2 regions of the Floccifex sp. genome follow, and region 2 is predicted to be linked to the other one. Evidence: a T-box and tRNA genes for the amino acid it is inferred to sense, from the RefSeq annotation. Region 2 holds a T-box; the other holds one or more tRNA genes.
What was found. A T-box is a leader RNA that pairs with one kind of tRNA and senses whether it is charged. The one in region 2 lies ahead of ileS (isoleucine--tRNA ligase), so its partner is inferred to be a tRNA-Ile.
Positions count from the first base shown of each region.

Region 1: it has a tRNA-Ile gene. The T-box ahead of ileS (isoleucine--tRNA ligase) is inferred to sense a tRNA for this amino acid. The anticodon was not compared.

Region 1 is NZ_JBJEEX010000051.1:17,494-37,397, forward strand. It holds gene ACI313_RS03175 (CCA tRNA nucleotidyltransferase) at 1-883, opposite strand, end outside; gene ACI313_RS03180 (enhanced serine sensitivity protein SseB C-terminal domain-containing protein) at 870-1,649, opposite strand; gene ACI313_RS03185 (TldD/PmbA family protein) at 1,654-2,973, opposite strand; gene ACI313_RS03190 (TldD/PmbA family protein) at 2,966-4,351, opposite strand; gene ACI313_RS03195 (N-acetylmannosamine-6-phosphate 2-epimerase) at 4,443-5,129, opposite strand; gene ACI313_RS03200 (GntR family transcriptional regulator) at 5,235-5,612, shown strand; gene ACI313_RS03205 (ABC transporter ATP-binding protein) at 5,609-6,460, shown strand; gene ACI313_RS03210 (ABC-2 transporter permease) at 6,457-7,047, shown strand; tRNA gene ACI313_RS03215 (tRNA-Arg) at 7,197-7,273, shown strand; tRNA gene ACI313_RS03220 (tRNA-Pro) at 7,278-7,354, shown strand; tRNA gene ACI313_RS03225 (tRNA-Met) at 7,358-7,434, shown strand; tRNA gene ACI313_RS03230 (tRNA-Ile) at 7,444-7,520, shown strand; tRNA gene ACI313_RS03235 (tRNA-Ser) at 7,537-7,627, shown strand; tRNA gene ACI313_RS03240 (tRNA-Met) at 7,638-7,714, shown strand; tRNA gene ACI313_RS03245 (tRNA-Phe) at 7,723-7,798, shown strand; gene ACI313_RS03250 (MgtC/SapB family protein) at 8,717-9,382, opposite strand; gene ACI313_RS03255 (tyrosine-protein phosphatase) at 9,392-10,147, opposite strand; gene ACI313_RS03260 (PHP domain-containing protein) at 10,131-10,967, opposite strand; gene ACI313_RS03265 (beta-glucoside-specific PTS transporter subunit IIABC) at 10,982-12,832, opposite strand; gene licT (BglG family transcription antiterminator LicT) at 12,874-13,713, opposite strand; gene ACI313_RS03275 (hypothetical protein) at 13,859-14,023, opposite strand; gene rbr (rubrerythrin) at 14,158-14,817, opposite strand; gene ACI313_RS03285 (Fur family transcriptional regulator) at 14,834-15,199, opposite strand; gene ACI313_RS03290 (DUF3284 domain-containing protein) at 15,233-15,664, opposite strand; gene ACI313_RS03295 (nitroreductase family protein) at 15,668-16,396, opposite strand; gene ACI313_RS03300 (FadR/GntR family transcriptional regulator) at 16,470-17,213, shown strand; gene ACI313_RS03305 (Gfo/Idh/MocA family protein) at 17,210-18,169, shown strand; gene ACI313_RS03310 (PPC domain-containing DNA-binding protein) at 18,172-18,591, shown strand; gene ACI313_RS03315 (helix-turn-helix domain-containing protein) at 18,606-19,772, opposite strand; gene ACI313_RS03320 (PTS system mannose/fructose/sorbose family transporter subunit IID) at 19,855-19,904, opposite strand, start outside.
Region 2 is NZ_JBJEEX010000128.1:156-4,445, reverse strand. It holds partial or broken gene ACI313_RS08480 (hypothetical protein) at 1-96, shown strand, start outside; gene ileS (isoleucine--tRNA ligase) at 132-2,858, opposite strand; T-box leader at 2,893-3,109, opposite strand; gene ACI313_RS08470 (YlmH/Sll1252 family protein) at 3,103-3,855, opposite strand; gene ACI313_RS08465 (cell division protein SepF) at 3,845-4,290, opposite strand, start outside.

The DNA of each region.
Region 1 (19,904 bases), on a different contig from region 2:
GACGTTTCGCAATTTCCATTGAATAAAGAGGATGTTTTTTGAAATGATCTATTCCATTTTTCGTTGTTTTCGCTTTCGGTTTTCCTAGGTCATGGAACAATAAAGTATAGGCCAATGTTTCATCAAATTCTGGTAAATATGAAATAGCTAATAAAGAATGATGAAGGACATTGGTAAAGTGATAAATGGAATTTTGTGTGCATTGCTGACTTTCCTTTAATTCAGGAATAATAGGATACAATAAGTCCACCATTTTTTCAATTTGAAAAGGGTCATAATAAAGTATTTCCGTCAATTCTTCATGAATTCTTTCTTTGGAAATATATTGAATATCTTGGGCATGATGATTGATAGCTTGGAATGTATGTTCGTCCATTTCAAAATGAAGTTTTGCGCAAAAACGAAAAGCCCTTAACATACGTAAGGCATCTTCATTAAAGGATTCATTGGGATCTGAAATCGTACGAATAATTTTATTTTGACAATCTTCTAGACCATGAAATAAATCAATTATTCCTGTTTGGGGATTATATGCCAAAGCATTCACGGTAAAGTCTCTTCGCTTTAAGTCTTGTGAAAGGTCTTGTACAAAGGTAACCGAATCAGGGTGTCTATGATCGGTATAATTTGATTCTTTACGAAAAGTTGTGATTTCTACATCTGTTTCTTTTTGAACGATGATAGTTCCATGTTTCATACCACAACTTGCACTGGAATGAAATAAATCTAATACTTGTTGGGGAGTGGCATCGGTAGTTATGTCGTAATCATGGCATTCAATATTTAATACTTGATCACGAACGCATCCTCCCACTAAATAAGCTTGAAACCCTTTTTGGTTCAGGGTTTCAAGTATTTCTAAAATATAGTTAGGCCATTTCATTTTTACTATAAACTGGCTTTGAATTTTCGATGATTTTTTGACTAATAGGATGGGACGCAAACATAAATTCCATTTCTTTATTTTCATCATATGGATGAATAAAAGAACCCAATGCCTGGAACATTTGTGGATTTTCTTGTTCCATATCGACCACAATTAACCAATGCGTTCCTTCTTTTTCTACTAATCTTTCTTTCAAGTAAATAGCACGAATAGATGGTTCGTTTTGCGCAAAACGAATCATTGATTGTTTTAATTCCTTTGCCTGTTCAGCTTCTTTAATTTTTAATGTTTCATTCGCTTTAAATTCTCTTTTCTTCATCGAAGTATGTTGGGCTGTTTCTCTTGCCTCTACTTGATGTAAGAAATTCATATCCAATGGGATTTTGACATCCGTTGGATCGATAAAAATACCTTTAATATCATCTGGTACATTTTTAATTAATTTCATAAAACGAGTTAAAGGTAAAACCATTGGTTTAAAGCGTTTTTCTGTGTCCCAGTGTTTATAGTCATAATAAGATGTAAAGGCAACAATAAATTTTTGTTCGTTTTTTAATTGTAGAATTGCGAACTGAAATTGGGTGTTTTCTTGAAACAACATTTGTCCATTTGGTCCTACTTTTGGTTCTTTATCCCAAATTGAAGGAATTAAGATACTCGCTGTTTGTAACGTAGTTCCCATACGATTTACATTTTCTTGGGTTGGGTTTTGACGATAATCTCTTAAAACGTCTCTTAGTTTTTCATTATTAAATTCTGCCATATTTTTATTCTCCACTTATTGCACATTTTTTAAAATATATACTTGGACAAGCAATGGTATGATACTTCCAATCCAAGTCATTTCCTATCATTTCTACATCATTCATTAATTCCATGAAATTACCGGCAACTGTAATTAATGATATACTTTGATTTCTTTTTCCATTTTTTATTGAATATCCACTTGCTTGTAGACTAAAATTCGTACTCACAAAATCAATTCCAGCATGAAGTCCCGTTACACTTTCAATGACGAGTCCTTCATTCATTTGTTCACACATTTGTTCAAAAGAATGATCTTGAGGCATAATACAACAATTCAAAGGTTGAACCGCAATGTCACTTCCAGAACGGAAGCCATTTCCTGTGCTTTCTAGTCCTAAACGATTGGCGGATTTCGTACTTTGTAGCGCTAATTTAAAGACACCTTGGTCCACAAGTGTTTTTTTACTTGTTGGGCATCCTTCATCATCGAAGCTTCTTACACAAAGGGCATCTAAATTTCTTGGGTTATCGATAATGGTAATGTCTTTCGAAAAGATTTGGGTATTTTCTTTTCCTTTTAAACAAGATAGTCCTTTATGAATTAAATCGCCACTAAACAATCCCATAAAACTAGAAAATAAAGAACGCATCGCATCACTTGTGAATATCACGGGTGATGTCATAGATGGATATGATTTTGAATTTAATTTCAATAGCGCTTTATCAACCGTTCTTGAAATAAATTCGTCCATTTTAAATTGTGATAAATCAGGTAAGATTTCAATTTCGGTATAGTCTTTAATTTCTTGTCCTTGTTGCACGACAACAGACATAGCTAAGTATTGAAGCTGGTCTTCATCAACTAAATCAATTCCTTTGGAGTTAGTAATTGAAATGGTTTCTTTGGCTTCATTCCAAGATTCATGAGCGACTTGAATAACTCTTTCATCGTATTCAAGTGTCTTCTTTTCTAGTTGTTCCATGATTTTGTAGACATCATCCATTGATGGTGTAAGCCATTGTGTGTCTTTTTTTATGGGTTCAATATTCTCAGCTTGTCGTATTGTATCTTTTTCTTTAGAGTTAATAATCGATATTTGATTGATTAATTGATGAAGAATGTAATCACAATTGTCATCATCGACTTGTTCTAGATACATATTGGACATATTGCCATCAATAATTCCACGAATATAGGTTCCCAATACTTTACTTGTTTCAAATTTATCCATTGTGCCATTAAACCAAGTCACTTCTTTTTCATAAGATAAATTCTGATAGATTTCAAATTCTTGAATTCCTAATTCTTGTGCTTTTAAAATCCATTTTTGTTTATTCATTGCATGTACCTCCTACCGTAATAGAAGAAACACGAATAGCGGGTTGTCCGACATCGGTTGGAACATTTCCTGAACTTGCTCCACACATTCCTTGAGCACGGGCTAGATTTTTCCCCACACGGTCAATGTTCATTAATATTTCAGCTCCACTTCCAATTAAAGTAGCTCCTTTAACTGGATATGTGATTTTACCATTTTCAATTAAATATCCTTCATTTACCGCAAAATTAAATTCTCCCGTTTGAGGATTGACACTTCCTCCACCCATTTTTTTGGCATACAATCCTTTTTCAATGCCTTCAAACATTTCTTCAAAGTCATCGTCTCCAGCTGCGATATAGGTATTTGACATACGTGATGTTGGTTCATATTTATAAGATTGTCTTCTTGAAGATCCTGTTGATTCCATATTCATTCTTCGTCCATTTAATTGATCAACCATATACGATACAAGAATTCCATCTTTAATAAGAACACGCTTTTGTTGCGGATTTCCTTCATCATCTACGTTTTGAGATCCCCATCCATTAGGAATGGTACCATCATCAATAGCGGTTACTTTACTACTTGCGATTTGGGTATTTAATTTATTCGCAAAAACACTTTGATTTTTACTTACAGCGCTAGCTTCAAGGGCATGTCCACATGCTTCATGGAAAATAACGCCTCCAAATCCATTATCAATAATGACTGGCATCTTTCCAGATGGGCAATCTTTCGCTTCTAAGTTGACTAAGGCAACTCGACTCGCTTCTCTAGCTTTTTCTTTGATGAATTCATCACTGAAGTATTCCAATCCACTACTTGCTCCAGGTCCTTCAAAACCGGATTGCATTTTGTCGTTTTCCTTGGCATAAACACTAATTGGAAGGCGCGTACGAATTCGGGTATCTTGTACGAGTTTTCCTTTAGTATTAGAGATTTGAACGTGTTGACATACGCTTAACAAGTTACATTGCACCTTAAAAATACGTCCATCACAATGTGCATAGCGATTGGCTTTTTTAAGTAATTTCACTTTATCTTTTAGTTCAACATCAAAGGGATTGATTTCTATTTTATGTTTATTTTCGATTGTTTCTTCTTTTAAAGTAATTTGACAATTTTTTTGTTCGTTTCCAAATGCTTCTTTTAAAGATTTTGTGAATTCAATTAAAGATTCCATTTCTAAATCATTGGTATATCCATATACGGATTGACATCCACAATAAATGCGAATTCCAATTCCTTTTCGATTCGTTAGATCAACGTCTTCCACAATTCCGTTTAATAAATTAATGGATTCCGATGTTGTTTCTTCTTCAAAGATTTCCGCAAAATCAGCTTTACTATCAAGGCAAAGAGAAAGCAATGTTTCCAATTGATTTTTTTCTAACATTTTTTTGACTCCTTTCTTTATTATACACTATTCATATAAATTTCTTTTAAAAAAAGATGCTTCCTTTCATTTTGAAGCATCTTCATATTATTTATTTTTTAATCGCATCAACAAAGCGTTTTGTGATAACTTGTGGACGAGTAATAATAGATCCAACTACACAACTATAACATCCCAAATCTAATACACGTCTTACTTTTTCTGGTGTATCAATATTTCCTTCGGCAATGACTTTATGTTTACAAACCGCTAATAAATCACGAATAATTTTGAAGTCATCGTTTTCAATTTTCATTCCCTTTGATTGTTCTGTATAACCAACTAAAGTTGTTCCAATGAAATCAAATCCCAATTCATCGGCATGAACCATTTCTTCTGGTGTTGCACAATCGGCCATTAATAATTGATTTGGATATTTAACTTTAATATCTTTAAAGAATTCATCAATTGTTTTTCCATCGGGGTGAATACGACAAGTCGCATCAACGGCAATGATATCTGGTTTGATTTCCATTAAAGCGTCAACTTCTTTCATTGTTGGCGTAATGTATACCGGTGAATCTCCATACACTTCTTTGATGATTCCAATAACTGGTAAATCAACATTCTTTTTAATTTCTTCAATATCCGCAACCGTATTGGCACGAATTCCTTTGGCTCCTCCTTGATAGGCTGCTAGAGCCATTCTTCCCATGATAAATGATGAATGAAGCGGTTCATCTGGTAAAGCTTGGCAAGATACAATTAAATTCCCTTTTACTTGATCTAAATCACTCATAAATGATACCTCCTTCTTTATTTTATCATCTTTTTTATTTTAAAAAATAAGATTTTGATATTGTTATGTGTTATATACTGTTATATACTGTTTATAGAGGTACCTATGAAAATTATTATTAACCATTCAAGTATGATTCCTATTTATGAACAAATCGTGAATCAAATAAAAAATCAAATTATCAGTCATGAATTAAATGAAAATGATGCCTTACCATCGGTTCGTGGCTTAGCCAATGAATTAAAAATCAGTGCTTTAACAGTTAAAAAAGCCTATGACAACTTAGAACAAACTGGTTTTATTCAAACGGTTCATGGAAAAGGTAGTTATGTTAAGGAAATTAATTGTTCATTAATGAAAGAAGAACAATTAACGAAGACACAAAAAGAGTTAGAACAAGTTTTTTCTAGTGCACTACAAAATGGCATATCAAAAGAAGAATTATGTGATTTAGTTGCACTTATTTTGGAGGAAGAAAGATGATTAAAATAAATAACGTTGTGAAATCTTATCCTGATTTTGAATTAAATTGTTCCTTGCATGTTCCTAAGGGAATGATTACGGGTTTAATTGGTAAAAACGGATCGGGTAAAAGTACTTTATATAAATCTATATTAAATATTATTTCCATTGATAGTGGTTCTATTTTTCTTTTTGATAAGAATAAAGATGAATTAACTTCATTGGATCGTTGTCAAATTGGTGTTGTATTATCAGATTCTTTTTATAGTTCGTATTTATCAATTAAACAAATTAAAAATATTATGAAGAATACGTATCCTCAATTTGATGAGAATTATTTCCAAAAGAAAGTAAAAGAATATCATCTTCCTGAAGATAAAAAAATTAAAGAATTTTCATTTGGGATGAAATCTAAAATTAAAGTCATTTGTGCTTTGAGTCATAATGCCAAGCTTCTATTATTAGATGAACCTACTTTAGGATTAGATGTAGTAAGTCGTGATGAAATCTTGGATTTATTAAGAGAATTTATGTCAAAAGATGAAGATAATGCGATTTTAATTAGTACCCATATTTCCAGTGATATTGAAAATCTATGCGATACGATTTATATGATTGATAATGGTCGTATTTTACTTCATGAAGACATGGATGTTTTATTAAGTGATTATGCCATATTAAAAGTAAGTGAAGATCAATTTCATAAAATAGATACAAGTTATATTTTACGTTGTAAAAAAGAAGCCTATGGTTATTCTTTATTAACGAATCAAAAACAATTCTATGTTGAGAATTATCCATCGATTGTGATTGAAAACAACACCCTTGATGATTTTATTTCCATGATGATAAAAGGAGAAAGACTATGAAAGGTTTATTTATAAAAGATTTAGAAATTATGAAAGGACAAGCACTGTATAGTATTTTTCTTTTATTTGTGAGTGCTTATTTATATGTATTGTCTCCCTATACAGCTGTTATGTATTTAGCTTTTATTTTATCAACGAATGCCATCGGAACCATTAGCTATGATCAATTTGATAATGGAATGCCTTTTCTATTTTCCCTTCCATCAACAAAGAAACAATACGTACAAGAGAAATTCTTGTTGTGTTTGATTTGTTGTGTAACAGGATGGTTGATTGGTGTAGTGGGTTGTAGTGTAGCAATGATGATTCAAAATAAATTCACAATGGATTTTATCTTCGTTTCTTTGTGTTGTTTACCTATTGTATATACAATGGTTTGTTTCCAGATTCCATTTCGTTTAAAATACGATGCCGAGAAGAGTAAGATTGCGACTATTTTATTAACAATTTGTATTTGTGTTATTTTTTCGATTGTTCCTTTAATTCAATTTAATTTAAGTATTATTGTGATTAGTATTGTGATGGTACTTGTTTTCATAGGATTATATAAAACAAGTTTTAATGTCATTAAAAATAAAGAATACTAGAAAGCTTTTATAGCTTTTTAGTATTCTTTTGTGCTATAATCATGAAGGAAGCACTAATTTAAAAAAGTTTTAAAAAAAATAAAAAAAAATTTAAATTTATGCTTGCAAAGATGTTTACCTCATGGTATATTATTTAGGCACTAATTGATGCGCCCTTAGCTCAACTGGATAGAGCGTTTGACTACGGATCAAAAGGTTGTGGGTTCGATTCCTGCAGGGCGCGCCATCATCGGGATGTAGCACAGCTTGGTAGTGCACTTGATTTGGGATCAAGGGGTCGCAGGTTCAAATCCTGTCATCCCGACCATCTGGCTGGGTAGCTTAGTTGGCTAGAGCATCCGGTTCATACCCGGAAGGTCGTGAGTTCGAGTCTCACTCCAGCCACCAACCTTGTTTGGACCCTTAGCGCAGTTGGTCAGAGCAGTCGGCTCATAACCGATCGGTCGCAGGTTCGAGTCCTGCAGGGTCCACCAAAATTTTAACACACATGGAGAAGTACCCAAGTGGCTGAAGGGTCCGGTCTTGAAAACCGGTAGGTCGTGCAAGCGGCGCCTGGGTTCGAATCCCAGCTTCTCCGCCATCTTTTATATCGCGGGATAGAGCAGTCTGGTAGCTCGTCGGGCTCATAACCCGGAGGTCGTTGGTTCAAATCCTTCTCCCGCAACCATTTTTTATGGTCTCATAGCTCAGTTGGTAGAGCAACGGACTGAAAATCCGTGTGTCGCTGGTTCAATTCCGGCTGGGACCACCACTTATATCAGAGATTGCCTTTAGGTTAGCCTAAAGGCTTTTTTGTATTTAAAAATAATTTTAATCGAACCTCAATAGAGGTTCATTTTTTTGTATTAAATGGTTTAAATTAATAAACGTTAATTATCTTTAAGATTTCTTAATAAAAACATAATTGTCAGTTAATTTATTCAAAGATGCTTTGATGTATATTAAATATGTAGTGATAAAGGAAGAACAAATTTATGAAAAAAATCTTTACATCTTTATTAACTTTTTGTACGTGTGTAGGAATCTTTAATAACTTAGGAACTGTATCAATTTTTGCCCAAGAAACTACTTATCAAATGCTCGCTACCTGATTAATTAAAATATTATGATTTATGGTATATTTGAAACGCTAGCCTACATTATTGGTGTCATTATTGTTATAGTTGCACTTATGTGTTGGCTAACCAAAAAATCTTTTTCTAATAAAGTGAAGAATATCATATTGTTTATAGTAAGTATTCCTTTGACTTTTTGGGTTATGATCCATATAAATGAACCTGACTTTTTAACAAATTTAACATATGCTATTTGTTGTTCCAGTTCTATTGTATGGAGGTTTAATAAGAGTAATAAACAATAAATGAGTAAAAAAATGATTATATCTGTATCATAAAATAATTCTTAAGGAAACTTATAAAAAAAGATTTTCTCATAACAGATATTATTACTAAAGAATTTTCATTATCAGTGTAAGAACTTAAATATATTTGTTAAAGCAGAAGAACATTTTTATGAAAAAAATAGAAACCACTTATCAAAATCCAATGATTGAAACTAGAAAAGCTAATATCATTGCATTTACGATGTGTTTGGTAAAATAATGTTTATACTTAATGTATTCTTCTATTCATAAATCAGATAAAAAAATAGGATTCGTTTTTACGAATCCCTAACTTTCCAATGAAATTACATAGTCTTTATCTAATATTTTTGAAAATAATGTTTCTTTATTAAATTTACGTGGTGCTAATCCTTCAAATTCAAATAAAATTGAATCAGATTGTGTTTTCACAATTTTATAGTCTTGAATTTGCACATCCATTGAATCAAATACACTTTGTAGATCTTGTAGTAATTCCTTTTGATTTTTAGTTTCAATTTGAATCATAATCGATGAGTGAGCCATCTTTACAATCTTCCCTTTATGAAACAACATTTGAATAAATAAAATCATACAAGTGGCTAAGATTCCAACATCATATAAACCAGCTCCTATACACATACCAATAGCAGATGTCGTCCAAATTCCAGCTGCTGTGGTAAGACCTGAAACAGATCCATGTCGTACATAAATAACACCGGCTCCTAAAAATCCGATTCCACTGACAATTTGGGCAGCCAATCGAGCTGGATCTCCGTTTGTTGCTAAATCAGTAAATCCATATTTTGATAAGCACATTATTAGACAAGCTCCTAATGATAAAATCGCATGGGTTCTTAATCCTGCTCCTTTATTTCGACTTGTTCTTTCAGATCCAATTAAAGCACCACAAATTGTGGCAATTAAAATACGAAAGACAATAATTCCATGGGGCCAATTTTCTAAAATGCTCATTGTACTTCCTTATTCACAATAAATTGAAATTAATTGATTTCTTTTATTTTCATCAAGTCCATATTCTTTTTCTAAGAATTCATCATATGAACTGTATTTTTCTTTAATGGCTTTAATTGTGCATTGAATATTCTTTTCATTCACATACAACAATTCATCTCCGTATTTACGATATTCATCAGGAACATTCATTGAAGCATAAAAACCTTCTACAAAGTCTTTTAATGATGCATTTGATTTTAAGTATTCTTGAATCGCATCTTCTTCTGTCATTTTTAAAGCAATCATAATTAAGAAGCCTGCAATTCCGGTACGATCTTTTCCTGCTGAACAATGGAAATATACACATCCATCGTTTTCCAATAATAAATCAAATAAACGATGATAAGCAGGATTATTAAATGGCATGTGTGAATATCCATCTAATAAATAGTTTGTCATATAGGTTAGATGAGATGGCGTCATTTCTTTTTTTAATAATTCTCCAAAATCAAATCCTTGTGCTTCATTATTTGAAGTGATTAAAGCTGAAATTCTTTCGTATTCAGCTTTTTCAAAAGGATAATCTTTTTTAGAATTTGCTTCTTGTTGATCACGATAATCTAAAATATGTCGAATATTTAATGTATCTTCCATATATTTTGCTTGTTCGTCTGTGATTTTATCAAGAGAAGCTCCTCTAAAAATCATATTTGGTTTCATTGTTTTTCCTTCTGTGTTTGTATATCCAGAAATATCTCTAAAGTTATTAATATTTAATTTCATGATGACTTTCCTTACATAATTGTTCAAATTGTTCTTTAGTCAAACCGTGTTGTCCCATGATTGATAATTTCTTATCATGGAAATCACTTCCACCAGATTGTAGTAAATTATAGTTCTTGGCATATTGTTTTGTCAAAACATAGTCTTGTTCTTTCATGCTCGAATGAGAAATCTCAATTCCTTTTAAACCATAGCCTACATATTTTTCAATTTCATCGTAATTATCGTATTCACATGGATGGGCAAGAATTGGAATTCCACCGTCTTTTAAAATAGCTTGAATTCCTTGTTGTACTTCGATATATCCCATTTTCATGTCCGTTTCTTTGGTTGTTTTAGATGCGAATAATTCACGATATTTCGCTTTAGTAGCATATTCTGGGTATTTAGAAACAATGGCTAAGAATAAATGCATTTTAAAGACAATATTATGAGGCGCAAATTTCTTTGCGTCCTCATATGTAATGTCTAATCCTTTTTTATTTAGTTCTTCAATTAATTCATGATGATATGCATCGCGTTTTAAAAGTGTTTCTTGACATAATTGATTCACATGTTCTGGATGATCATTTAGAAACAATCCCACAATATGAACTTTTTTATACACATCAAAGTCGTAACAACTCATTTCCACTCCACGAATGGGTGTAATACCAAATTGTTCACTAATTTCTTTTACTTGATCCCAGTGAAATACCGTATCATGGTCTGTGATTGCCACTGCTTTAATTCCTTTTTCTTTCGCTAGTGACATTACTTCTTCGATTGTCTGTGTTCCATCGCTATAATTTGTGTGTACATGTAAATCTGCGTATATCATAAGTACTCCTATCTTTACATTACTGTAAGTAATGCATCACCTGTTTGAACTTTTCCTTCTTTTGTTGGAATGACTTCTAAGTAATTTGAAGTGTTTGTGATTACAACCATAGTTGTTGTATCATAGTTTTCTTTTTTGATTTCATCTAAATCAAATTCAACTAAACAATCACCTTTTTTAACTTGTTGGTTTTGTGCTACATGAGAAGTAAATCCTTTACCAGCTAAGTTAACTGTATCAATCCCAATGTGAATTAAAACTTCAACACCATCTTTTGTTGTGATTCCAATTGCGTGTTTTGTATCAAATAAAGCAGAAACAATTCCATCTTCTGGTGCATACACTTTTCCTTCTTCTGGAATAATCGCAACACCTTTTCCTAATGCTTCAGATGAAAATGCTTTGTCGTTTACATCTTTTAACGCTACAACTTTTCCTGTTACAGGTGCTGAAACAGTATTAACAACATTTGATGATTTCTTTTGAATTTGTGTTTTTTCTTCTGGCTCTTCCCATCCTAATACCAATGTCATAATGAAAGTGACTACCATTGAAATTGCAATTGTCACAAACGCATTAATTAAATTAGAACTTCCATCTGGTCCAGCCCACATCGCAAAGTTAACTAAGCTTGGTGACATGAAGGCATAAGCTTTTAATCCACAGAATCCAGCATATAATCCAGCTACCATTGATCCAATCGATACCGCAATCATTGGTTTCTTTAATTTTAAAGTAACTCCATAAATAGCTGGTTCTGTGATTCCACCGATTAAAGCTGTAACAGCAGAAGAAAATGAAGTTTCTTTTAAGTCTCTATTTTTTGTTTTAATTCCAACCGCAATACAAGCAGCTCCTTGTGCCATATTCGCAGTAAGTGTTAAGGTTCTTGAAATTGGATCATATCCATTGGCAGCTAATAATTGCATTCCGGCAACAGCTAATGGCGCATGCATTCCACAAGTAACAACCCATGGATATACGAAGCATAGAATAGCCAATCCAAACATTCCTAATGTATTGTAGCACCATAATAATGCTTTTCCTAAATAGATTGAGATAATTCCCATCAATGGAGCTAAAATAGTGAATTCAATTGGAATCATGATTAATAAAGTTCCTAGTGGAACAACTAAGTTTTTCACAACTTGTGGTGTTACTTTATTTAATCCATGTTCTACTTTACTCATTGCCCAAGTTACTAAGATAGCAGGTAAGAAACTTGATGTATATGAAATTCCAAATACTGGGATTACACTAAACATTTTTCCTACTTCTTGAATAATAGGACTTGTAGTAGCTGTCCAGTTTGGATGTACTAAAGCAGCTCCTAATACAGCTGCAATAAATGGATTACATTTAAAGTGTTTGGCAGCAGCAACCGCTGTAAATACTGGTAAGAAATAATATCCAGCATCAAATACAAAATTAAAAATATAGTATGTATAACTTGTTTCAGCATTTGCCAATCCAAGCATACTGATAATCATTAAAATACAACGACCCAATCCACATCCAACTAATACTGGGATAATTGGTCCGATACATCCTGTGATAGCTCCGATTAAACTAGAAACAAATCCTTTTTTCTTTTTTTCTTCAATTGGTTCATCTTCTTTAATTCCCGCTAATTCACAAACATCTAAATATACATCGTGTACGTGTGTACCGATTACAACTTGATATTGTCCCCCTGATTTTACTAAAGAAACAACTCCTTCAATGTTTTCTAATTTTTGTTCATCCACTTTGGCATTGTCATTGAACGTAAAACGTAAACGTGTCATACAATGTGTTAATGATGCGATGTTTTTCTTTCCACCGACTGCGCTCAAAATCTCACGAGCTAAATTTTCATACTTCATCTTTTTTCTCCTTTTATTTTTTTTATTTAAGCAATTCATATTTATTTTTCTTGGATGACCTTAGCAATATGAATTGTTAAAAACAAACACTCTTCACTTTCTAATACATAGTTATATCTCTCTTCAATAAAAGTTTTAATTTTTAAAGAACAAAGATAAGATTGAATGTATTTTTCCTTCATAATTTCCAATAAATCTTGATTTAAAGGATCATTATTTTGGGTTGCCTTAGTAAAAATACGTTTCCCAAAGTATTTTAAATGTGTCACAAAGCGATAATAAGACAATGAATTTTCATCTAATTCAACTTGAAAATACAATTTCACAATACTTAATACTTCTTGAATTAAATTAGTAATTTCATAGACATCTCCCATATCTTTTCCAACTTCACTGCTTACAATATGCATCGCAATAAAGCCAGCTTCGTCTTCTGGCATTTCAATGTCGTATTTCTCTTTAATTAATTCCAATGTCCATAAACCTAGTTCATATTCATCTTTATAAAAATGCTTAATTTCATGTATTAATTGATTTTTTAATGGAATTCCATCTTTAAATCGTTCAATACTTGAATGAATATGATCTGTTAATGTGATATACAACAAATCATCAATTTCCGTATTTAGTTCTTTACGAGCTTTTTGAATGACTTGATCCGATATTTCCATGTATTCAATAGGAATATCTTTCAACATATTCATCATTTTCTTTTGATTTGGCTTTAAACACACTTCAAAACATTTTTGAATCTTAGATACATCAACGTCATCGCCTGCTTTTTTTCCATAAGCAATGGCTTTCCCCATTACAACAATCTCTTCTTTACGATCGTTTAATGTGATGACGGCGTTGTTATTCAGGATTTTTTTAATCAGCATGCTTCCTCCTAAAAAATAAAAAAACCTGCTCACAGAAAAAAACTGTAAACAGGTTTTGTGTAGTCACGGTCAACTCTAACAATCCATAAATTACATTTAGATACTATCATACCCATTTTTTAAAATCAAGAAACTTTGAAAGGGTTTACACATAATTTACGTTATTTACTTCAATCCAATATAAACTTTGCGCAATTCTTACTTTCTTTCCTTCCAATAATAATTCCTTTTGAAATTCTCCTGCTAGCGTATTCACTGCCGCCCAAAATGTTCTTTGCCCGGTTTGTTGTCCGTCAATATAATAATTCATAGTGCCACCTCGATTTCTAATATTATGCCAAATTTAATTAAAAACAAGACTTGAAATATCGTTGTTTTAGTTGTTTTGAACACATAAAAAAAAAGTGTATTGTTGCTTTTGAACAATACACTTTGTCAATTAAATTAATAATTTTCAGCATGAATTTCAAAATAAGCTTGTGGATGATCACATACCGGACAAACTTCTGGAGCTTGTGTTCCCACTACAATGTGACCACAGTTACGGCATTCCCAAACTTTTACTTCACTTTTCGCAAATACTTCTGCCATTTCCACATTCTTTAATAACGCTCTATAACGTTCTTCATGGTGTTTTTCAATAGCAGCTACCATTCTGAATTTTTTAGCCAATTCAGGGAATCCTTCTTCTTCAGCTGTTTTGGCAAATCCATCATACATATCAGTCCATTCGTAGTTTTCACCTTCAGCAGCTGACAATAAGTTATCGGCAGTTGATCCAATTCCATTTAATTCTTTGAACCACATTTTAGCGTGTTCTTTTTCATTATCAGCTGTTTTTTGGAATAAAGCACTAATTTGTTCGAAACCTTCTTTTTTCGCAACTGAAGCAAAGAAAGTATATTTATTGCGTGCTTGTGATTCACCTGCAAAAGCAGTTTCTAAGTTCTTTTCTGTTTGTGTTCCTGCATAAGGATTAGATTTAGCTTCTTCTACTTTTTCAAAAACTGAAGCTGGTTTCTTACATAAAGGACATACATAATCTTCTGGTAAAACATCTCCTTCATATACATATCCACATACTTTACATACCCATTTTGACATATTTATTTCCTCCGTTTTAATTTCTTTCATGGCGACAATCTTCACATACATAGCTTATATTTAAATCATATGACTCAACTGGTACATCCAATTGATTTTGAAGTGATGACGTTAAATCCGTTAAAAACAAATCCGTAATTTTTCCACATTTCTTACAAATCAAATGATCGTGGCGAATGATTTTGTCATAACGATCTGGTTGTCCATCGACCTTCACTTTATGAATGAGTCCTTGATCATATAAACTCGAAAGATTGTTGTAAACAGTAGCTAAGACAATCTTACTGTTCTGTTCTTTCATCTTGAAATAAATCTCTTCAGCGGTTAAATGACAATTAGATAAATTGATTAAATCGAGTATCATTTTAGCGTATTTAGTCATATTAGCCTCCTTTAGAATTATTCCAATTCTATTTTATTTATTTTGTTCCTCTTTGTCAACCCTATGACTTAAAATATATTTTTCAATTGTTTTAAATTGTTTCGAAGCCGCTTGTTTAAAACGAAAAGACGAAATTCTTCCCTTCTTATTTTCTTCATTCTTAATATCAAAATAATCTTCTGTATATGTTACATTACACGTACCATCATTAAGGTCTTCTACAACATATGCCATTTTCACAATTTCTTTAGAATTTGAAATATTCGCTTTATATTCTTTACCTGGAACAAATGATTCAACTTTTACATGAATAGTATCGTGTTTCCCTTTTTTACTATATTGCGTACCCGTTTGAATTTTATGAACCTTTTTATTTGTAGCTTGATGAATATCTTCAATAATTGATAATTCAAAGGCATCAAATAATTCTTTTGGTGTTACTTTCATTATTTTACTGTATTCCATAGTTTATCCCTCAAATTGATCTAAGTACTTTTGTACAGATCTTGTCATTTCTTTTGAAAACTCTGAGTTATATTTTCTTGTACAGAAAGCTTGAATCCAAGAATCATATAAAGTTGGATCACATTTATTCGATAACATATCCTTTAATTCTTCTTCCTTTAATTCCTGGTATGTGTTTTCTTGTACAATGTATTTTTTATTTTGGCGAAGTGGTTTTACTCTATCTTTTTGTTGTTGGGTTGGATATCCAAATACTAATAAAGCGGCTGGGAAAACATATTCCGGTAAATTCAATAATTCTCTTTGTCGTTCATAGTTTTCCATTACGTCTCCAATGTAACAAGAACCAATGCCATAGCTTTCTGCTGCCACTACTGCGTTTTGAGCTGCAATTAGAGCATCATCAACAGCTAAAAGTAAATCTCCTACTCCTGGTTTTCTAGGATTACAGTTTCCGTAATTGTACGCATCGTACCATTTTTTACAATCCGCTAAAAATACTAAAACCAATTGTCCTTGGGCAATAAATGATTGATGATCACAAGTTTCACATAGTTCTTTTTTAATGTTTTCATCACTGATTTTTAGAATGGTATACAATTGTTGGTTACCTGCTGTAGGTGCTTGAAAAGCAGCTTCTAAAATTTCTTCTTCAATTTCTTTACTTATTTTTTGATCTGTAAAAACTCGTACGCTTTTACGATTATATAGTTGTTCAATTGTTTGATTCATATTAATTCCTCCTAGATTTATTTTAATTCTTATTGAATACAGAATCAATTATGATATAATTGGTATAATCAAAATGGTTATACCAATTGGAGGAAGTATGGAACAAAGTGCTAGAGATATTGCCTTAAATTATTTTCTAGAAGAAATAAAAGAAAATAATTTAAAACCAGGAGATAAAATTCTTAATGAACGACAGTTATCTGAAAACCTTGGAATTTCACGGGTTCCTTTACGTGAGGCCATTACGATTTTATCAACTCTGGGTATTTTAGAAGTTCGTCAAGGATCTGGAACCTACGTAAGCAATAAAGATTCGCATATTTTATCGACTATCATTACTAAATATGGTTTCTGTGATCGATTTATGGTAGATGAAGTTTTTGAAGCGCGTTCTTTATTAGAAGCCGATGGAGCTAAATTAGCCGCTCGTAATCGAACTAAAAGTGATTTAGAAAACTTACATGATGTTTTAAATCAACATGAACAAGCAACAAAACAATACTATGCGCATCAAATTAGTGAAGAAGAAATGATGGATTACGATGGAAAAGTTCATTTAAGCATTGCCGCAAGTAGTCACAATAACTTTTTGGTACAAATCATTGAAGCCATTCGTAGTGTCACTATGGAACAACATTATTTTTCTAAAGAGAATACCCGTGATTCTCAACATTTTTTAAAGTCTTGTGAATTTCATAAAAACATTGTCTTAGCTATCGAGCAACAAGACGAACAAAAAGCTTATGAAATGATGCAAGCTCATATTTATCAAGTTGAAAACGCATTAGACATTGAGTCAATAAGGAGGAAAAAATGAAAACATTAAATTGGGCAACTTTAGGTTGTGGTGTAATTGCGAATCAATTAGCACAGGCTCTACAAAAACAAGGAAGAAATTTATATAGTGTTGCGAATCGTACGCATGATAAAGCAATCGCATTTGCGAATAAGTATAATATAGAAAAAGTATATGATTGTATTGATGATGTGTTTGAAGATGAAAATGTTGATATCATTTATATTTCTACTCCCCACAATACGCATATTCAATATTTAAGAAAAGCTTTAGCTAATGGTAAGCATGTTCTATGTGAAAAAGCTATTACTTTAAATTCAGATGAATTAGAAGAAGCTATTCGCTTAGCGAATGAACATAATGTGATTCTTGCGGAGGCTATGACCATTTTCCACATGCCAATTTATAAAAAACTAAAAGAGGTTCAGTTAGGTGAATTAAAAATGATTCAAATGAACTTTGGTAGCTATAAAGAATATGATATGAATAATCGTTTCTTTAATCCTAACTTAGCAGGTGGAGCTTTATTGGACATTGGTGTATATGCCCTATCTTTATGTCGTTACTTTATGTCAAGTTGTCCAGATCAAGTACTTTCTCAAGTTAAAATGGCTCCTAGTGGTGTCGATGAACAAGCTGGTATTTTATTAATGAATCCAGATGGACAAATGGCTACCATTGCCTTAACACTTCATGCCAAACAACCAAAACGTGCTACATTAGCTTATGATCAAGGTTATATTGAAATCTATGAATATCCACGTGGACAAGAAGCTACGATTACTTATACTAGTGATGGTCATAAGGAAGTTATTCAATGTGGAGATACTAGTGATGCATTAGTATATGAAGTGAACGACATGGAACAAGCTATTTTAAATGGTTCTTCAATGTGCTTGGATTATACTCGTGATGTTATGAAATTAATGACAGAAATCAGAAAGTCTTGGGATTTCTATTATCCAGAGGAGAAATAATTATGGAATATAAAAGATTTGAAAATACTATTGTTGTTCGTATAGACAAAAACGAAGAAATACTAGAACAAGTAAAGGAAATCGCATTAAAAGAAAATATAAAACTTGCTTCTATTCAAGCTTTAGGAGCTATCAATGATTTTACTGTTGGTGTATTTAAATGTGATGAAAAACAATACTATGCGAATCATTTTGAAGGAAGCTATGAAATTGTATCTCTAACAGGAACAATTAATACAATGAATAATGAATTTTATTGTCATCTTCATCTAAGTGCTGGAAACGATAAAGGAGAAGTATTTGGTGGACATCTAAATAAAGCCATTGTATCTGCTACTTGTGAAATGATTATTACAGTGATTGATGGAACCGTCGATCGTGTATTTAATGAAGAAGTGGGATTAAATTTATTTAAATTTTAAAAATAAGCCAGATTTTATTCTGGCTTATATATTTTATTGGCATATTCAGTAGGACTAATGCCGTATTCTTGTTTAAAACGACGAGAAAAGTAATGAATGCTTGAAAATCCTAATAAGTTAGATATTTCTGATATTGTATACTTACTTTCTCTTATTAATTCTTTACTCTTATTCAATTTCATATTTAAGATATAGCGTTTAGGAGCTATATGTAAGTTATTATTAAAAAGATTTTGAAGAGAGCTTCTAGACAATCCAAAGTGTTGACACAATTCTTCTACGTTATTAAAATCACTAAAAATATTTTCATTAATATAAAGTAGTATTTCATTTATTAGTTCATTTTCAAAGTTCTGTTGCATTGGTGTACTTGCGACTTTTTTATCGGTTTCTGATAATAAAAGCGAAGAAATGATGCGATTTAATGAAGAAAATAATAATACATTACTTTTAGTTGAACTTCCTTCTACAAAATGATCAAGAGATGCTTTCATAGAACGACTAACTGGGAAAACTTTATTAATTAATTTTAAGTGGTCTTCTTCTTTTTTTAAGTCCATATCAACAATAATTGATAAATAAGAACATGAATTATCATGGGTATTTTGATCATGGAATTGATTTGGTCCATAAATCATTAACTCATTGGCATGTAATACGTATTCAATTCCATCTACAAACGTATGAAGAACACCTGAATCTACATAAGTAATTTCCCAATAGCGCAAAGATTCCCCTGCAAATTGATAGTGACTATTTCTCACGTTGTAATAATACGCAATTAATTCTTTAATATTAATTTCTGGCAAAATACGATGATAAGAATATTCTTTTTCTAAGAATATATTTTCAATTCGACATCCCTTTAGAAATGCCAATTCGACTTTAGAACATTCTCCTAATGGAATTACATTAAAATAATTTCCCTTATTGATTTTAATAATACGATGCACCACAAATTCATCATAAGATTCATTATTGATATCATCGGTAATAATCAATAACGAAATGCCCTCAATTGATTTTAAATACACATCATCTGTTGCCCTTAAAAAATAAGTAATAGAATCACTTGTTGCGTTTAATATGTAATTGTTTTTATGGGATTCTTTACTATGCGTGTGATCCGTATACACTTCTCCATATTTCAAGAAATCCACACTTGATGTCTTCTTAAACACGTTGTCCTCTTTCATTCTTATAATAACAAAAGAGGCTCGAATAATCGAGCCTCAAATAAGAGAGTATTTTATGCAATTGATCTTAGGCTACAGTCCAAGGAACTGGTACTAATGGTGTATATCCACCAGCCC
Region 2 (4,290 bases):
ATTAATGGAGTCATACGCATAATTGATTTTCAAGATGGTTTTATTATTATTGATGACAAAAAAATAAATATCAATGATATCTATGATATCAATTAAAAAAGGGTTGATGCGCATCAACCCTAATTTTTTTACTATTTATTTAAAACATCAAAACAACGATCACACAATCCATCTTCATGAGAAGTTGTAGTGATATTCCAGCATCTAGGACAAACAGTTCCTTGTGCTTTTTCAACACTAACTTGACATACTTCGTATTGTGTTAATTCATCATTTGTGAATTCAATTTGAGATACTGTGAACCATTGTGGTACATTACTTAACATTTCATCAATAACAGCTTTTTGTTCAGGACTAACATGTAAGTTGACTTTAGCTTCTAATGGTTTTCCAATCAATTTTTCAGAACGTTTTTCTTCTAATGCTTTAAACACATCTTTACGAATTTCAAATAAAGTTTTCATTTTTGCCTTAATGTCTTCAACATCAAAATCAAGTTCTAATGAAACGAAAGACTCTAATTGAATTGATTCAGAATTAAATTTCATGAAATCATTGATTTCTTCACAAGTATGGCAAAGAATTGGATTCCACAATTTAGCTAACACTTCAACAGCTGTATATAAAACAGTTTGAACTTCACGGCGAGCATGACTATCAACGTTTTCAATATATAAAATGTCTTTTGTGTAATCTAAATAGTATGCAGATAAATCATTTGTCATTAAATTTGATAAATAACTTACAACATCAGAGAAACGATATTCATTATATGCTTTGATTACATAGTCACTTGCATCTTTCAATAATACTAAAATATATTGATTTAATTTGCTTAATTCATTAAATGGAAGACATTGTTCTTTATTAAATTCGTTGTCATCTAAGTTAGCCATTAAGAAACGGAATGTATTACGTACTTTACGATAGTTGTCACTAACTTGTTTCAAGATATTTTGTCCCATTGAAACATCAGCTTGATAATCAACTGAACAAGCCCATAAACGAAGAATATCAGCACCATATTTCTTAGTGATTTCTCCAGGAGCTACTGCATTCCATAATGATTTAGACATTTTTTGTCCTTTTTCATCCATTACGAATCCATGTGATAAAACAGCTTTATAAGGAGCTTGTCCATGAACAGCTGTACCAACGATTAAGCTTGAGTTAAACCATCCACGGTATTGATCAGATCCTTCAAAGTATAAATCAACAGGATAATCTAGACCTCTTTCTTTAATACATCCTGTATGTGATGAACCTGAATCGAACCATACATCCATTGTATCCATTTCTTTACGAAATACACCATTTGGTGAGTGTTCAGAAGTATAACCTTCCGGTAATAAATCTTTAGCTTCTCTTTCAAACCATACATTTGAACCATATTCTGCGAATAATTCAGCAACATGTTTGAAAATTTCTTCATCAATTAAAGGTGTATCATCTTCTCCATAAATAATAGGAATTGGAACACCCCATGCACGTTGACGTGAAATACACCAGTCACCACGATCCGCAATCATATTGTGCATTCTTTGTTCTCCCCAACTAGGAGTCCATTCTACATTATGAATTTGTTCCAATAATTCATCTCTAATTTTATCAATAGATGCGAACCATTGCGTAGTGGCACGATAAATTACTGGTTTCTTTGTACGCCAGTCATGTGGATAAGAGTGTGTAATAAATTGAAGTTTTAATAAACATCCTAATTCATCTAGACGCATTGTAACTGTCTTATTGGCATCTTCAACATATTGACCAGCTAGCCATTCCCCACAATCTTCTGTCATGCATCCTTTTTCATCGACATTGACATATACAGGTAAATTATATTTATTACCAATGATAAAGTCATCCATACCAAAACCAGGAGCTGTATGAACACATCCAGTACCAGCATCTGCAGTAACGTGTTCTCCACACATCAAGATAGATTCTCTATCTTCATATAATGGATGCGTACATGTAATATATTCAAATTCTTTACCTTTATAAGTTCTAATAACATCGCGTTGTTCAAGACCAAATAAGTCACATAAAGAATCAACCATTTCAGCTAACATGATCAAATTTCCTTTTTCTGTTTTAACTAGTGCATAGTCAAAATCAGGATGAACAGAAATACCTAAGTTAGCAGGAATAGTCCAAGGTGTAGTTGTCCAAATCACAAAATAATCATCACTAGTTAACACACCTTTTCCATCTTTAACTTGGAATTTAACATAAATTGTTGGACTCTTCACATCTTTGTATTCAACTTCTGCTTCCGCTAAAGCTGACTCAGAACTAGGTGACCAAATAACAGGTTTCAATCCTTTATAAATCAACCCTTTTGTAGCCATTTTACCGAACACTTCGATTTGTTTGGCTTCAAATTCTTTTTGAAGAGTAATATAAGGATGGTCATAATCACCAATTGAACCTAAAGATAAGAATCCTGCTTTTTGCTTTTCAACTTGTTCTAAAGCATAGTTCATACAAATTTTTCTAAATTCAGCTAAAGGCATTTTTTTACGATCGTAACCTAATTTAGTTACTGCTGTTTCAATTGGTAAACCATGTGTATCCCATCCCGGAATATAGATGATTTTATCTCCCATCATGTAGTGAGAACGATTGATAACATCCTTTAAAATTTTGTTTAAAGCATGTCCTAAGTGAATGTCACCATTCGCATAAGGAGGACCATCATGTAGAACGAAAGGCTTTGCATCTTTTCTTTGTTCTAACATCTTGTCATATAAATCCATATCCTTCCAACGTTTTTGAATTCCAGGTTCTTTTTTAGGCAAATTTCCACGCATTTCAAAACCTGTTTTAGGCATGTGCAATGTTTCTTTATAATCCATTTTTCCTTTTCCTTTCCAATAAAAAAAACGTCCCTCTAAGGACGTTTATTACGCGATACCACCTTAGTTCCTCTATATTATATAAATATACAAGCACCTCAATAAAGATAACGGAATAACCCGGATTTTCTTACTTAATTCAGAAAATCAGCTCAAAGTGATATTTCCATTTACGTCACAAAGCTTTGCACCATCCAGCTTTTCTCTAATGTGATTAGTAAAAAGAAACGCGTCTTTTTCATAGCTAAATAAATTGATCAAATTTTAGAATATATCGATCTTTTTTTGTTGTCGAAACAACACCTCTATAAATAAACTTTCCTACTCGATGAATAGAAACAACATCATTTAAGCACAATTGACAATTTTCTTCAAGCTCAAAATCATTAAGTTTTACATCTTTATGATGAATTTTATTTAAAGCTTCTTTTCGAGAACAACGAGCAAGTTGAGCAACAATCGCATCAAGTCGATTACTTGCACAATTAATGTGTAGTTCTTTAAAGTTTTGAATATTTAAAGGAATATTTTCAGTATAATCAAACTTTACTTTTGTTCGAGCAATCGTATTACATTGCATAATGATAAATTCACTTATATTTTTTTTACAAAAAATATAAACTCTATCTTGTTCAATAACAAAGTCGCCTATTTGATTTCGATCAATTCCTAAATTCATCAAAGCCCCTAATACATCACGATGTGAAATAGAATTATAATTCGAATTATATCTTGTCATTAAACAACAAATATCATAATCAAATTCTTCATCATATTCACTAATGCAGCATACTTGACGAATCGCATTTTCATAGCCTCCAAAAAAGGAAACAGAAAGATTACCCGGACAAATTGTCTTAACTATTTCTTGTTCATTTATAGTCAAAAAAGAGGTCACAATTGGCTTTGCTCTATAATGCACCAAATCAAATTGATCTTGCATCGAAGCAATAAACAATTCATGACCTTTAAATTTGTTGTAAAAACTATTCGGCATCGTCGAAATCGTCTGGACTTCCAAGATTAATTGAACCTTGTACACCAATTTGTGAAGGTGAACATAAAATTACATTTTGTCCAATTTTTTGAATTTTTCCATCCAAGGCGAAAACAACACCTGTTAAAAAGTCGATTGTACGTTGTGCATATTCACGATCTAATTTATGTAAATTGACAACAACAGCACGCCCTTCTTTTAAACGAGTTCCAACTTCTTCTGCTTCTCCAAAACTTCTTGGTTCAAATAAAACCATTTTTGTATTCGCATTTAAAGTAGTTGACGCACTTTGACGTTTTGGTCTTTCATAACGAGTTTGTGGTTCTTGTTCTACAACTGGTTGTTGAGCTTGTTGTTGAACTGGTTCTTGTTCATATTCTTCTTCATCATCTTCAACTGGAGCAACGAAGTTTTTAATATTATCCATAATTCCCA